2 regions of the Paenibacillus sp. GYB004 genome follow, and region 2 is predicted to be linked to the other one. Evidence: riboswitches for the same ligand, from Rfam matches in the RefSeq annotation. Region 2 holds a riboswitch; the other holds the start of a gene.
The links. A riboswitch is a leader RNA that binds a small molecule or an ion and turns the genes downstream of it on or off. The one in region 2 is predicted to bind cyclic di-GMP.
Positions count from the first base shown of each region.

Region 1 (6,092 bases), on a different contig from region 2:
AGGACCGGGTATGTATCGGCGATATTTACGCCTCAGGAGAGGTACGTCTTCAAGTGACGCAGCCCCGGCAGCCGTGCCACAAGCTGGCCAAAAAATACGATATCCCGGACCTCGCGCTACGGGTGCAGCATACGGGCTACACCGGCTTTTATTGCCGCGTGCTGACGCCGGGACTGTTCGACCGGAGCGCCCCTCTGACCTTGGAGCGCCGGCACCCGCTCGGCATAACCGTTCAATACGCCAACACGATCAAACATCACGACAAGATCAACCTGGACGGGATCGCCGCCCTGCTAGCAGTAGAGGAGCTGTCGGGCAACTGGCGGGCCTCTTTCGAGAAACGAATCGCAGGAACCGAACCGTCCGAAGGCGAGCGGTTAAACGGGAAGCCGTAACCCTCGGCTCTGCATCATCTTTTTTGCGAGCAGAGCGCGTTTAGCTTCGCTGAAACGACATATGTGCGAGTTAGCTAAATGGCTAAATGGCAAACTGGCTAACTAATTAACTAATGAGCTAACTAACCAACTCTAACCAACCAAATAGGAGCCTTTAGTCGTGTCCAGGCCGGTTTTCGGACAAAATAAAGCATACAAACCGCTCTTATTCGGTTCTGTCCCCGCTTGGAGCTGGACAACAGGCTAAAGCTAAACGGCCGCCCACGATAGGCGACTTTGCAGTACTGCCGCCTTGGAGCACTTGCAGCACTTGCAGCACTTGCAGCACTTGCAGCACTTGCAGCACTTGCGGCATTTGCAGCACTTGCGGCACTTGCGGCACTTGCAGCACTTGCGGCACTTGCAGCACTTGCGGCACTTGCTGACTCGACAAGCAGATGGCCCCATCCCCGTTTTAGTACGGCGGAAACTTTGATCTACCCAAAAAAGACCGGCAAGGCTCAACCTTCATCCGAAGGCTGGACTTTGCCGGTCTTTCCATATTTCCTCTATTAGCAAGCACAAGGCTTGAACGTATGATCTTTGATCGTCCGGACTACTTTAATCGACGTAACGGAAGTAGCCAGCGGCTGTCTTGGCTTGAAGGTGAGATTCAAGAAATCGGTAAGCTCCACTTCATGACCGGAATTTTTGAACGCTTCGACGAAATCGCCGACAGTCGGTTTTTTGCCGAGCTCGCAATAGATGTCGATCTGCTTGCTCACTTTGCCAAATTTGTCAAAATACTCCACCGTCGAGTAATATCTTTCCTTCAACATACAGTTCCTCCTAAGAAGTGTAGTCTACCGAATGTTGATGGAGCAGCTTCGCCTCCAACCATTTTCGGCAACCCGGCCGCCTTAGAGAATCCTCCTTAGGCCCGTCGGCTTTGCGTCCCGGACTTTCGTCCGGTTTGCCTTTGTCGTCCTGCTCAGAAACGCACTTTCATACCCGTATTACCTTTTACTATACAATATTACGGGACATTTATCTAGACGAAATCTTCCAAAGTCAAGATGAAATTCGAGCACTCGTTTTGCTGCTTTGGCACTATTCACTTTGTGTTGGTTCTTGTCGAATAAAAAGTATACCCGGATGCTGAGATGGCGGAAGGGAAATTCATATACAGGGGGAACGAGCATGTCTACTCATTGGAGCCGGAGCATCATTGCCAAGCTGAGCTTTTTCGCCGCGCTGTGCGCACTGTTGATGACGGCCGGACAAGCCGCAATTTCTTATTTGCAGCAAAAGGATCAGTATTATAACGAGCTCAAACAGTACCAGCAGATGGTGCACAAGTCTGTCGAGCAGCATGCCGGAAAGTTCGCTTCGCTCAAAGACTTTATCAAGACCAACAAAAAAGCCGATCCGGCACAGCCGGGCATTGCCCTTATTCAACCTTATATGGACCTGTACACCGGATCGGGCGGCGTGGCCAATACGTATCTGCTCTATCCCGGAACGATCGAATCCGGGGGCAAAACCGCGATGACGATCATGCTCGCGAACAAATCGCTTGCCGATTCCGGCTTCCAGCCTTCCACTCCGTACGAGCTGCCTCCGGCATTTACGAAAGCGATCCGGGCGGCGGAGAGCGGCGAGATCGGGGTATCCGACGTATTTTCCGACGATTATGGAACATGGGTCAGTATTTTGAGTGCGATACGCGATGAGAATGGCGGCGTTACGGCCATTTTGGGTATTGATTTCGATTATGCCAACGTACAGCATCAGCTGGACGCCAAGCTGAGAACCAGCTTGCTGGTCGGCCTCCTCACCGGGACGATCGCCGTGGCAATGATGATCGCCGTCATCGTATGGATCATCAGGCCGGTTCGCGAACTGACCCGGATTACTCAGAAAGTGGCCGGCGGGGATCTGACCGAATCGGTCTCGATCCGGCGCAAGGACGAGATCGGCGAGCTGGCCGCCTACTTCGGCGTCATGATCGGCAATATCCGCGAGATGATCGGGCGCATCCGCGAGACGTCGGACGTCGTCGCCGAGAACGCCGAGACGCTGCACGAAGGATCGGAGCAGACATCGGAAGCTGCCCGCCACGTCGCCATGTCGATCGAGCAGGTAGCGGCCGGTACCGAGCGGCAGTTGACGAGCTCGGAGGAAAGCGCCAAAGCGATGGAGGAGATGGCGCAGGGTGTCCAGCGGATCGCGGAGTCGGCGGTAACCGCAGCCGATTCGTCCAATCAGGCGTACTTGCTCGCCGAACAGGGAAGCGAGCAGGTGCGCGGCAACAGACGACAGATGACGGCCATTCAGGGTGCCGTCAACAGCGCGTCCGGCTCTATGGAACGGCTGGGCCGGTTATCCGACGAGATCGGATCGATTACATCGCTCATCTCGACCATCGCCGGACAGACGAACCTGCTCTCTCTGAATGCGGCGATCGAAGCGGCCCGGGCCGGGGAACACGGCCGCGGCTTCGCCGTCGTATCCGGTGAAATCCGCAAGCTCGCCGAGCAGTCCCGACAAGCTGCGGTCCAGATCCACGATCTCGTCGATTCGATCCAGGCGGGGACCCGCGAAGCGATCCAGACGATGCAGACGGGAGCCAGCGAAGTGGAGGGCATGTCCGAAACCGTCGAATCGGTCGACCGTTTATTTACGAGCATCGTCGGTTCGATCGAAGAGGTAACCCGTCAGATTATGGAGGTATCCGCCTCGTCCGAGCAGATGTCCGCGAGCTCGCAGGAGGTAAGCGCCTCGATCGCCGAACTGGCGCACATCTCGAAGCAGGCGACCGAGTACACGCATCAAGTCGCGGCCAGCTCGGAAGAGCAGCTCGCATCCATGGAAGAAATCGTCCGCTCGTCCACCGCTTTGCACGATACGGCGCAGCAGCTGCGAAGCGTAATCGACAAATTCAAATCGTAAAGCGCACGGACTCCTTCTTATTTTGTAATCAAATTGAAATGTTATTTTCATGGAACTCTAATGTTCGGGCGTTATACTAATTCTCGACCCCCTTTTTTCATATATAAATGTTTACGACCCGCGGCCCGTTGCTTGCGGGTCGCTTTTTTTGCGCTTCATCGCAGCCGCCGGGATACAAGGATTTCCGGACGTTCAGGAGCATAATCGCCCCGTCCAGTAAGGCTCGCCTTATTTGTAATCAAACTGCAATCTGATTTTCATCTCTCTCTAATGTTCGCGCGCTATACTAATTCTCGACCCCCTTTTTTCATATATAAATGTTACGACCCGCGGCCCGTTGCTTGCGGGTCGCTTTTTTTTGCGTATCCTTGATCGCACAAGATCGGAACCCTCAAACGGATTTATCTGGAAAATCCGGAGATTTCATGGTTATAATAAAGCAAGAACCGCTAGAAAGAAGCAAGGGGGGGTGCTAATGAACCGTTTTCTGGATGCGAACGATCCGGCCGGATTTGCCGCTTACTCCGCTTCCCATCTGGGAGCGCTGGCCGTTCTGGTCGTCCTGCTCTTGATGCTGTATGGGTTGCGCCGCTGGTTCCGGTACGGAAACAGAAGCCGTTACGGCCGGTACGCTCTCGCCGGCGTGCTCGCTTTGTCGGAATTATCGCTAAACGTATGGTATGTGACCGAGGACGTGTACAGCGTCAAGGATACGCTTCCGCTGGAGCTCTGCAGTATCACCTTGTACTTATGCGTATTCATGCTTTTTTTCAAAAGCCGGCTTTTATTTGAAATCGCTTACTTCACAGGAATCGGAGGGGCGATGCAGGCGATGTTGACGCCGGTGCTATATTACGATTATCCTCATTTCCGGTTTCTCGAATTTTTCGCCGCCCATATCGCGATTCTATTGGCCGTTTTTTATATGGTTTGGGTCGAGCGTTTCCGGCCGACCTTCCGCTCGGTGCTGCTTGCCATGGGATTTCTGAACGTGCTGCTCCCCGTCATCCTGTTCGTCAATGCGGTCACCGGCGGCAACTACATGTTTCTTTCCGGCAAGCCGGAAACGCCTTCCCTGCTCGATTGGTTAGGTCCGTATCCGTGGTATTTGTTGTCGCTCGAGGCGGCCGCCTTCTTCCTGTTCCTGCTGCTGTATGTTCCGTTTGCCCTGACTCCCGCTTCCCCGACCGAACAACAGAACAAGCCTGGGTAACAAGCGTCCGGCCAGGCGGCCTTTACATCAGCGCATCCGCCGCTTTCTCCAGCCCCATTCCTCTAGACGCTTTCAGGAGGACGGCATCGCACGGCTTCACGATCTCCCGAATCCATCCGACCGCCTCCTCCCTGCTTCTGAACGCCGCCACATGCCCCGGGGGATACACCTTCGCTGCTTCCTTGGCGATCTCTTCGCCAAGCTCTCCGATCGTAACGACATATTGGATACGTTCGGGATTCAACATCCGCCCGATTTCCCGATGAAATTCCGCCGCCCGGCCGCCGAGCTCGAGCATATCTCCGGCTGCCATAATTTTATTCCCGCCGACGCCGAGCTGCTCGAACGTCTCGATCGCCGCCTTCATCGACACCGGACTGGCGTTCCAGGCATCGTTAATGATCGTATAGCCTAGAGACGAATGCAGCACTTCCATCCTCATCCCGGTAACTTTTGCAGCTTGCAAACCTGCCGCTATAAGCTCCCTGGGAATGCCGAGCAGCCTCGCTGCAGCGATTGCCGCCAAGGCGTTGTTCACATTATGCCGGCCGAGCAGCGGGATGCGATACGAGGCGTCGTCGAGCTTGAACCAGGTTCCCCCGGGATCGTCGCCAACCTCACCCGGCACGAGATCGTGGGAAGCGTCCGTTCCGAAACGAACGGTGCGGGGGAATGGCAACCGGCTGCTTGCGCCTTCAACTAACAAACGTTCGTCCCCATTATAAACAAGCACCCCGCCTTCCCTAAGACCGGCGGCAATCTCCAGCTTCGCTTCGGCTATCGCTTCCCGGCTGCCCAAGGTAGACAGGTGCGATACGCCAATCATCGTAATGACGGCAATATCCGGCCGGGCGAGCCGGGATAACCGCCCGATCTGGCCGCGTTCGCTCATTCCCATCTCGATGACAGCGACATCGGTATCCGGCTCCATATCCAAGAGCGTCAGAGGAACGCCGATCTGGCTGTTCAGATTGCCTTTCGTTTTGTGCACCTTGTACATCGTTCCGAGAATCGATTCGATCATATCTTTCGTAGTCGTCTTGCCATTGCTTCCGGTAACGCCGATCACCTTCGCCGGCAGTTCGCCGCGATAGCCGGCAGCCAGACGCTGCAGCGCCTCCGTGCAGTCGTCGACGAACAGAAGCGGTACGCCGGACGGGGGATTCGGGTGGCCGTGCTGCCAGAGCGACGCGACTGCTCCTTTGGCAAACGCTTCTTCCACAAAATCGTGGCCGTCCTTGATCCGAACGATCGGGACATACAGATTGCCCGGACGAATCGTCCTCGAATCGATAGACACGCCCCGGACATTCACCTCTCCGAAAGATGGCGGCACTCCGCCGCGGCTTCCAGCCATTGACGCGATCTGCGACAATTTCCTTCGAATCACAGTTCGTCCCCCTTTGCGTTTGAATTGCCGGTGGAGCGTGCAGCTGAACCTTTGTTCGTTGCCGCTTCGCTCCCGTCTTGACGGCCTGTTGGTTGAGGGAAATTCGCCTTCAGCCGCCGCCGTGCTGCAACCTGGATAACAAGTTGTAGGCCGGGTTTACTTC
Region 1 is NZ_JARBDB010000067.1:75,915-82,006, forward strand. Features, by position in the region: gene PV433_RS30395 (MOSC domain-containing protein) at 1-395, shown strand, start outside; gene PV433_RS30400 (hypothetical protein) at 601-828, opposite strand; gene PV433_RS30405 (hypothetical protein) at 947-1,213, opposite strand; cyclic di-GMP riboswitch class I at 1,277-1,362, opposite strand; gene PV433_RS30410 (methyl-accepting chemotaxis protein) at 1,575-3,326, shown strand; gene PV433_RS30415 (YwaF family protein) at 3,802-4,539, shown strand; gene PV433_RS30420 (UDP-N-acetylmuramoyl-tripeptide--D-alanyl-D-alanine ligase) at 4,562-5,929, opposite strand; gene PV433_RS30425 (NUDIX hydrolase) at 6,039-6,092, opposite strand, start outside.
Region 1: it holds a riboswitch for cyclic di-GMP, as region 2 does, so the genes downstream of both, PV433_RS30405 (hypothetical protein) here and PV433_RS24720 (S-layer homology domain-containing protein) in region 2, are expected to answer to the same signal.

Region 2 (6,092 bases):
TAGTAAGTGCTCCCGTTCGTCAAGCCGTTCACGCTATAGGTTGTTTGTGTAACGGAAGCTTTGTAGGTTGCGTCGTAAATGCTGCTTGCTGTACCCATATATAGATTGTAGTAGGTCGCTCCAGTTACGCTGTTCCAGTTCAAGAGAGCGGTGCCGTCGCCCGCAGCCGCCTTCAAATGAAACGCAACTTCAACTTTACCGGACTGCAGCGTTTTCGTCATTTCCTTCGCCGATCCGTCGGTCACGGTAAATTGTTCCGGACGGTTTCCCATCAAGGTTATAGCTTTATCCCCGGTCATAGCCCCGTCCTTAATACGAAAGGAGACCGTAAACAGCTTTTGTCCTGCCGTTATGAGAGCATCGCCGCCCCTCTGGTCCGCCCAGGCGGCTTTGAGCGAGCCGGAAGTGTTGTCGTATACGGAATCGAAGGTGTCGCCGGACTGGCCTGTTATTCGGGTCACTTCCAGCGAGGCTGCGTCATAGCCGATTTCCATTCCGTAAGAACCTACTCCACTCGAAGCCTCGCTTACAGATACGGGCACATCGACTGTTTCGCCTGGCGCTCCACTGACACTGCCGATCACAAGGCTCACCGTTTCGGGCGCAAGCGGATTAACGCGTACCGTACCGGCGGCAAGTCCGGGAATAGCGGTGAAAGCCGTATCGTCCATCGTATATTTCGCAGAGGTGAAGTTTATAAGGGAGTCGCCCGGTACCGCGTTATCTTTTATTTTCAGTTGAACCGTGAATATCTTTTGCTTGGAGCTAAGAAACCCAAAGTCGGTTAAACCCGTAGCCGCAACCTTAATCGTTCCGGCCACGGATGTATCTGTATGAAATGGAGAAAGGGACGGTGGCGGCATCGGCGCTTCATTCGTTACCGCTGAATTCCCCTGAACAAGCTCAAACACCTGAGTGTCGTAAGACAATTCGATGTTGTATCCGAGAATATAATCGTCTACACCGGGTGTCGTTCCCGGCTCCATGTAGACTGATACACTTACCGTACTTCCCGGTTCGCCTGACGCCCCGACCGCTTCAGCCTTCACGCCTGTCGCCGTAGCAGCCTCAGCTCCGCCCATCGGTCCGAATGAAGCCGTCATGCACAAGACCACGATAAAAATAAGCATTTGGTGCAACCATTGTCTGGTTCCATATCGACGTTTATCCAATTCTTTCACTGCCTTCCCAGGTAAATGTTCATCATGATCACCGTGTCTGCCGCATTCACTGCTCCATCGCCGTTCAGATCGGCTATTTCGAGTTGCTCGGCAGTCAAAGAGATTTTCCCGAGTATGTATTGATTGACAAGAAGAATATCTGCGGGTGTAACCTTCCCGTCCCCGTTCATATCTCCCTTAACAAGAGTCGTAAAGCTCCATACCCCAGGGGTCGATATCCCTTCGTAGATGCTGCTGTCCTGATTCTGAAACGCCCCAGCCTCAATATATACATCAAACTTGGTACCGCTCTCCAGCAGTTTGGGCTGAATTTTTACCGTATTTCCCAAAATGCTCACCTTCTGCGCATCATGAACCCCGATTTTCTCCACTTCGCTGTTATCCGACGATTTGCGGATGATGATGCTTTTCCCGCTCACGGCCGTTACGTTCTCGTTGAAGGTGAGGCTCAGTTCCGTCTTCAGTGGAACACCGGTCGCGTTCGCGGACGGACTGAAGCTGCTGACTTGCAGGCCAAACGGAATTGCCTTGAGCGTTAATTGAGCTGAATTTGGATTGGCAATGTCAAAAGGGTTGTGTGCAGCATAAAGCGCGCTGTTGTTCCCATAAAGGGTGAGCCCGCCACTGTTGTTCGGAAACGTCTCCTGGTTGCCGATCACCGTCCAGCTTCCATTTGCATACTGATGGACCAACGTTTTTGAAACATACGTTCCGCCCTGCATGTCAATTTTGAAATACGATACGTAAAACGAATCCTTCGCCTTTACGAAGTTGATGTACATGGGCGACATTTCCGAGAAATGGACTGCACCTACGCTTTCCCATTCACTTCCGTTGTATTTCCGTACGTTAACATACTGTTGATTGGAAGAATTTTGATGATTGTAGGCAACGTAAGGCGTTCCATTGTCAACGTAAATTTTGGGGTTTTGCACGAAATCAGGAAAAAAAAGGTGGCTAGATGGCAACTGAACCTGGGAAGATCCGCCTATTATTTTCTCCCACGTATTGCCATTCAGCTTTTCCACTACTATAGATATTGGGCTTATTTCCTGGTAAACCACATAGGGTGTTCCTTGATAGACATACAGATCGTTAGCCTGAGTTTGCTGGCCGAGCTGTGCGTTGCCGACGGTCTTCCAGGTCCCATCCTCCAACTTCATAACAATCACTTTCCCTATCGAATAAGAAAGATAAGGAACGCCTCCGTCAACAAAAAGAGAGTACTGCTCCATTACGGTTCCTATAAAGAATGTGGTATTTCCCGCCAAAGACCAAGCGTTTCCGTCATACATTTTCACGTACAACCTATCCCCTTGATTCGTATTGGCCGTATAGGCAACATAAATGATCCCGTCATTACTAATGCTCATTTGGACGGTATAGATGTGGCTATGATTATCATCTGAGATGGATTCGCTGCCTACCGGCTCCCAGGTACTCCCGTTGAATTTCTTCACCTTCACCCTTGGGTTATTGTTTTCCGTCTGGATATAAGCGACATAAGGACTGCCGTCGTATGTAGCGATCGCATTGTCTGCTATGTATCCCCCTTCGTGAATGCTGCTCACATCCTTCCACTCGGATGCTGCCTGCACCGGTGCCGCCTTCAATCCGGCGAATGCCCATACCATTACCAGACCGAAGATCAGCATGCGCTTCAATAAACGCGACATTTCCCTCACCTTTTTCTATTGTTTTATCCACTTCTATATGGACTTGTATTCTAATTTATCAACTACTTCTCACAAAAAACTCTCATACTCGCTAGTTTCCAGGCAAAACATGTTCGAACGTGCAGCTATTTAAATGCTGGAGGGCCCGTTGAATGCAATTATCCCGGCATGGGTTCCACGCCGGGATACATATTAGCAGCTTTGCTATTCGATTTAACTATCCTTCAGCAGACATCGCCATTGCTTTGGTTTCATGAACGGTGCCAAATGGATGCTCCGGCGGCGCGTAGATCACGTAAACTTTAAGGGGGGTGTTGCCTGTATTGGTTACATTGTGCCATTTCCCGGCAGGTATCATAATGGCGTAGCCGTCATAGGCCATTTCCTGAAAATCCAACCGGTCTTTCCGATCACCCATTTGAACAAGCCCCTGGCCTTCTTCAATCCGTATGAATTGGTCAGTCGTCGGATGGACCTCCAGTCCGATATCATCACCGACATTAATACTCATCAGAGTCACTTGAAGATGCTTCCCTGTCCATAAAGCGGTACGGTAAGTATGATTTTGCTTTGCTGCCTGATCTATATTCACTACAAAAGGCTTCGGACCGTAATCTCTTAGCATTATATTTCCAGTGTGATTACTGTCGTTCCTGTACCCATTGTAATAATAAGGATTATAACCCCAATAGTGGTTGATCCAGTTGCTACGCATAGGATTATACCCTTGATAACGACGGCAAGAATTATAGTACATGCTTATTCATTCTCCTCTTATGATTTCATTGTTTACTTTTTATCCTATGCGTTTACCTATTTAATGGACTGCAAAATTTACAATAACAGGCTATAGCCTAATAAATGATGACAGAACAAATACAAAAAATTTGCTATTCATGCAGCCGAGTCAGCTTTGGTTGAAGAGCACCTGTTATTCCCAGCAAAAAGAGGCCTTCCCTTTTTAAGGGAGGCCTCTTTTTCTATTCTCATTGAACCTTCTTCCTTCGGACCATACAGAATTAATGACGAAGCCAAGAAAATTCGTATCAACAATCCCAAGGAGTAAGATATTTCTCGCTTTCGCCTCCGAACGAAAGTCCGGCGGCACGCGTCTCGCTTCTCCCGAAGCAATCGCCGCAAAATAACGGAACGCCTACCCGCTCATATTATGGATAAGTCCACCACATAGGGCTAAATGGATAGAAAAAACTTCCGATAATATAACTACAGACCTATACAAATCATCTATACTTATTGATATATTTTTCCTTGTAAAGATTTGTAGAATTAAATAGAACATTGGAATAAAGGCAAACCCGCTGAAAAGCGGAGACGCAAAGCTACAGGGGCTAAAACGGACTTGCACGTCCGCGATGCCAGCCAGCTGCCCGCAACGGAGGACTGACCTCCGTCTGTTTGCTTTGTGCTGACCAGACGGGGGTTTTTTGTGTTTGTTAACGGAGATAACCGTTGGATGCTGGAAGGAGGTGAAAATAACGTTCGAGTTTTTTCTTAAAAGGGCCGCCATCCCCTGGGGCTTAAGGATCGGCTACAAATTTGAAGAAACTTGAGATGGAAAAGAGGTTTCGAAACAGTCGGGGATGACTTAAGATCGTGCAGATACGACTCTTTCTTTTCACAATCTCAATATGCATCTTATTCACAACAGGAGGTATGTAAAATGTGGACTCGTCCTCGACTGCGGTCGTTGCGGCCATTTGTTTCGGTTGCGCTTAGCGCAGCCCTGGTTCTTTCTACTTTGATGGGATTGTTGTTTTTTCCGGCTCCGGCTTTGGCAGCTTCGGAGACAAAAGTGTTTCAGGAGGGTCTTGACGGGTATGCGGGCAATCAGAGTACCTTTATCACCTTTGCTAATCCTGACGATAATTACGGTACAGATACCATATTTTCCATTAGAAAAACCCTGTTGGACCTTCGGGCTCCTTTTATGCAATTCAATCTTTCATCCATACCGCGACATGCAACGATCGACAGCGCGACGCTGGAATTGACCACTTTTTCTAACGGCGTTTCATCTACGAGCGCAAATGTAGCTGTCCATAAAATCACAGTTCCTTGGGATGAAGCAACGATTACATGGAATAACTCGGTCGGCGCTGCGGTCTATGATCCGACTCCTGTCACCATACAATCGATGGACGGCAGACTAGCCAATTCCATAAGCAGTCTGGATCTAACCGCTCTTGTGCAGCAATGGGTTGACGGCACTGCGGATAATTATGGGTTCATGTTGCAGGTTACGGAATTGGACTCTGGAGTGATGGCGTGGCATAGAGGCTTTCATTCGGATGATTCAACCACGCAGACCAGCCGACCGAAATTGACCATCTCCTACACGTATGTACCCACAACGGGCGTGGTTGTGACGCCGGCTACCCTGCCGCTTGTGCTGGGAGGAAGTGCCGGACAACTGAGTGCCAATGTGCAGCCCGATGATGCTTTCAACAAGAACGTGCAGTGGACATCGTCCGATACCGCCATCGCGACCGTAGACGCAAGCGGGCGTGTTACAACGGTTGGCCTCGGCACAGCGACCATAACCGCGACGACGGAAGAAGGGAACTTTACCAATTCGAGTACGGTGACCGTTTCCAGTGCAAACCTGAGCGGCCTGGTAATCTCGGAAGGTGAGCTGTCGCCGACGTTCAACAGTGGAACGACGAACTATACGGCTACGGTGTCGGGCAGTATGAACAACCTGACGGTTACGCCGTCCGTATACGATCCGAATGCGACGGTGACGGTGAACGGCGCATCGGTAGCAAGTGGCATGCCGTCGCAAGCAATTCCGCTGAACGTTGGGAACAACGAGGTCAAAGTAACGGTCACGGCTCAGGACCAAGTGACAGATAAGACGTATACGATCATGATTACCCGCGAAGCTGAAGCTTCGACGCCAACAGATGATGGAGACTTGGATTCCAGTGACGGTAGTGGCGGAGGCGTATCAACACCAACGACCCCCGTTAATCCGACAAATCCTCCTGTAGACAAGCCGGATACGGAAAAGCCGCCGGAACAGTCGGGCGGGGCTGCTTGTACAAAGCTCACCTGGAGTGATATCCAGAACCATTGGGCGAAATCGGACATCGAATCGGCTTCGCAGCTGTGCATAGTTCAAGGCCCTTCGATCGACAAATTTTTGCCGGACGATGAGGTGACGAGGCTGCAATTCGCATTGATGGTAGAACGTGCAATGAAGCTGCAAGATTCG
Region 2 is NZ_JARBDB010000057.1:346,132-352,223, forward strand. Features, by position in the region: gene PV433_RS24705 (S-layer homology domain-containing protein) at 1-1,172, opposite strand, end outside; gene PV433_RS24710 (dockerin type I domain-containing protein) at 1,178-2,857, opposite strand; gene PV433_RS24715 (cupin domain-containing protein) at 3,075-3,614, opposite strand; cyclic di-GMP riboswitch class I at 4,157-4,249, shown strand; gene PV433_RS24720 (S-layer homology domain-containing protein) at 4,620-6,092, shown strand, end outside.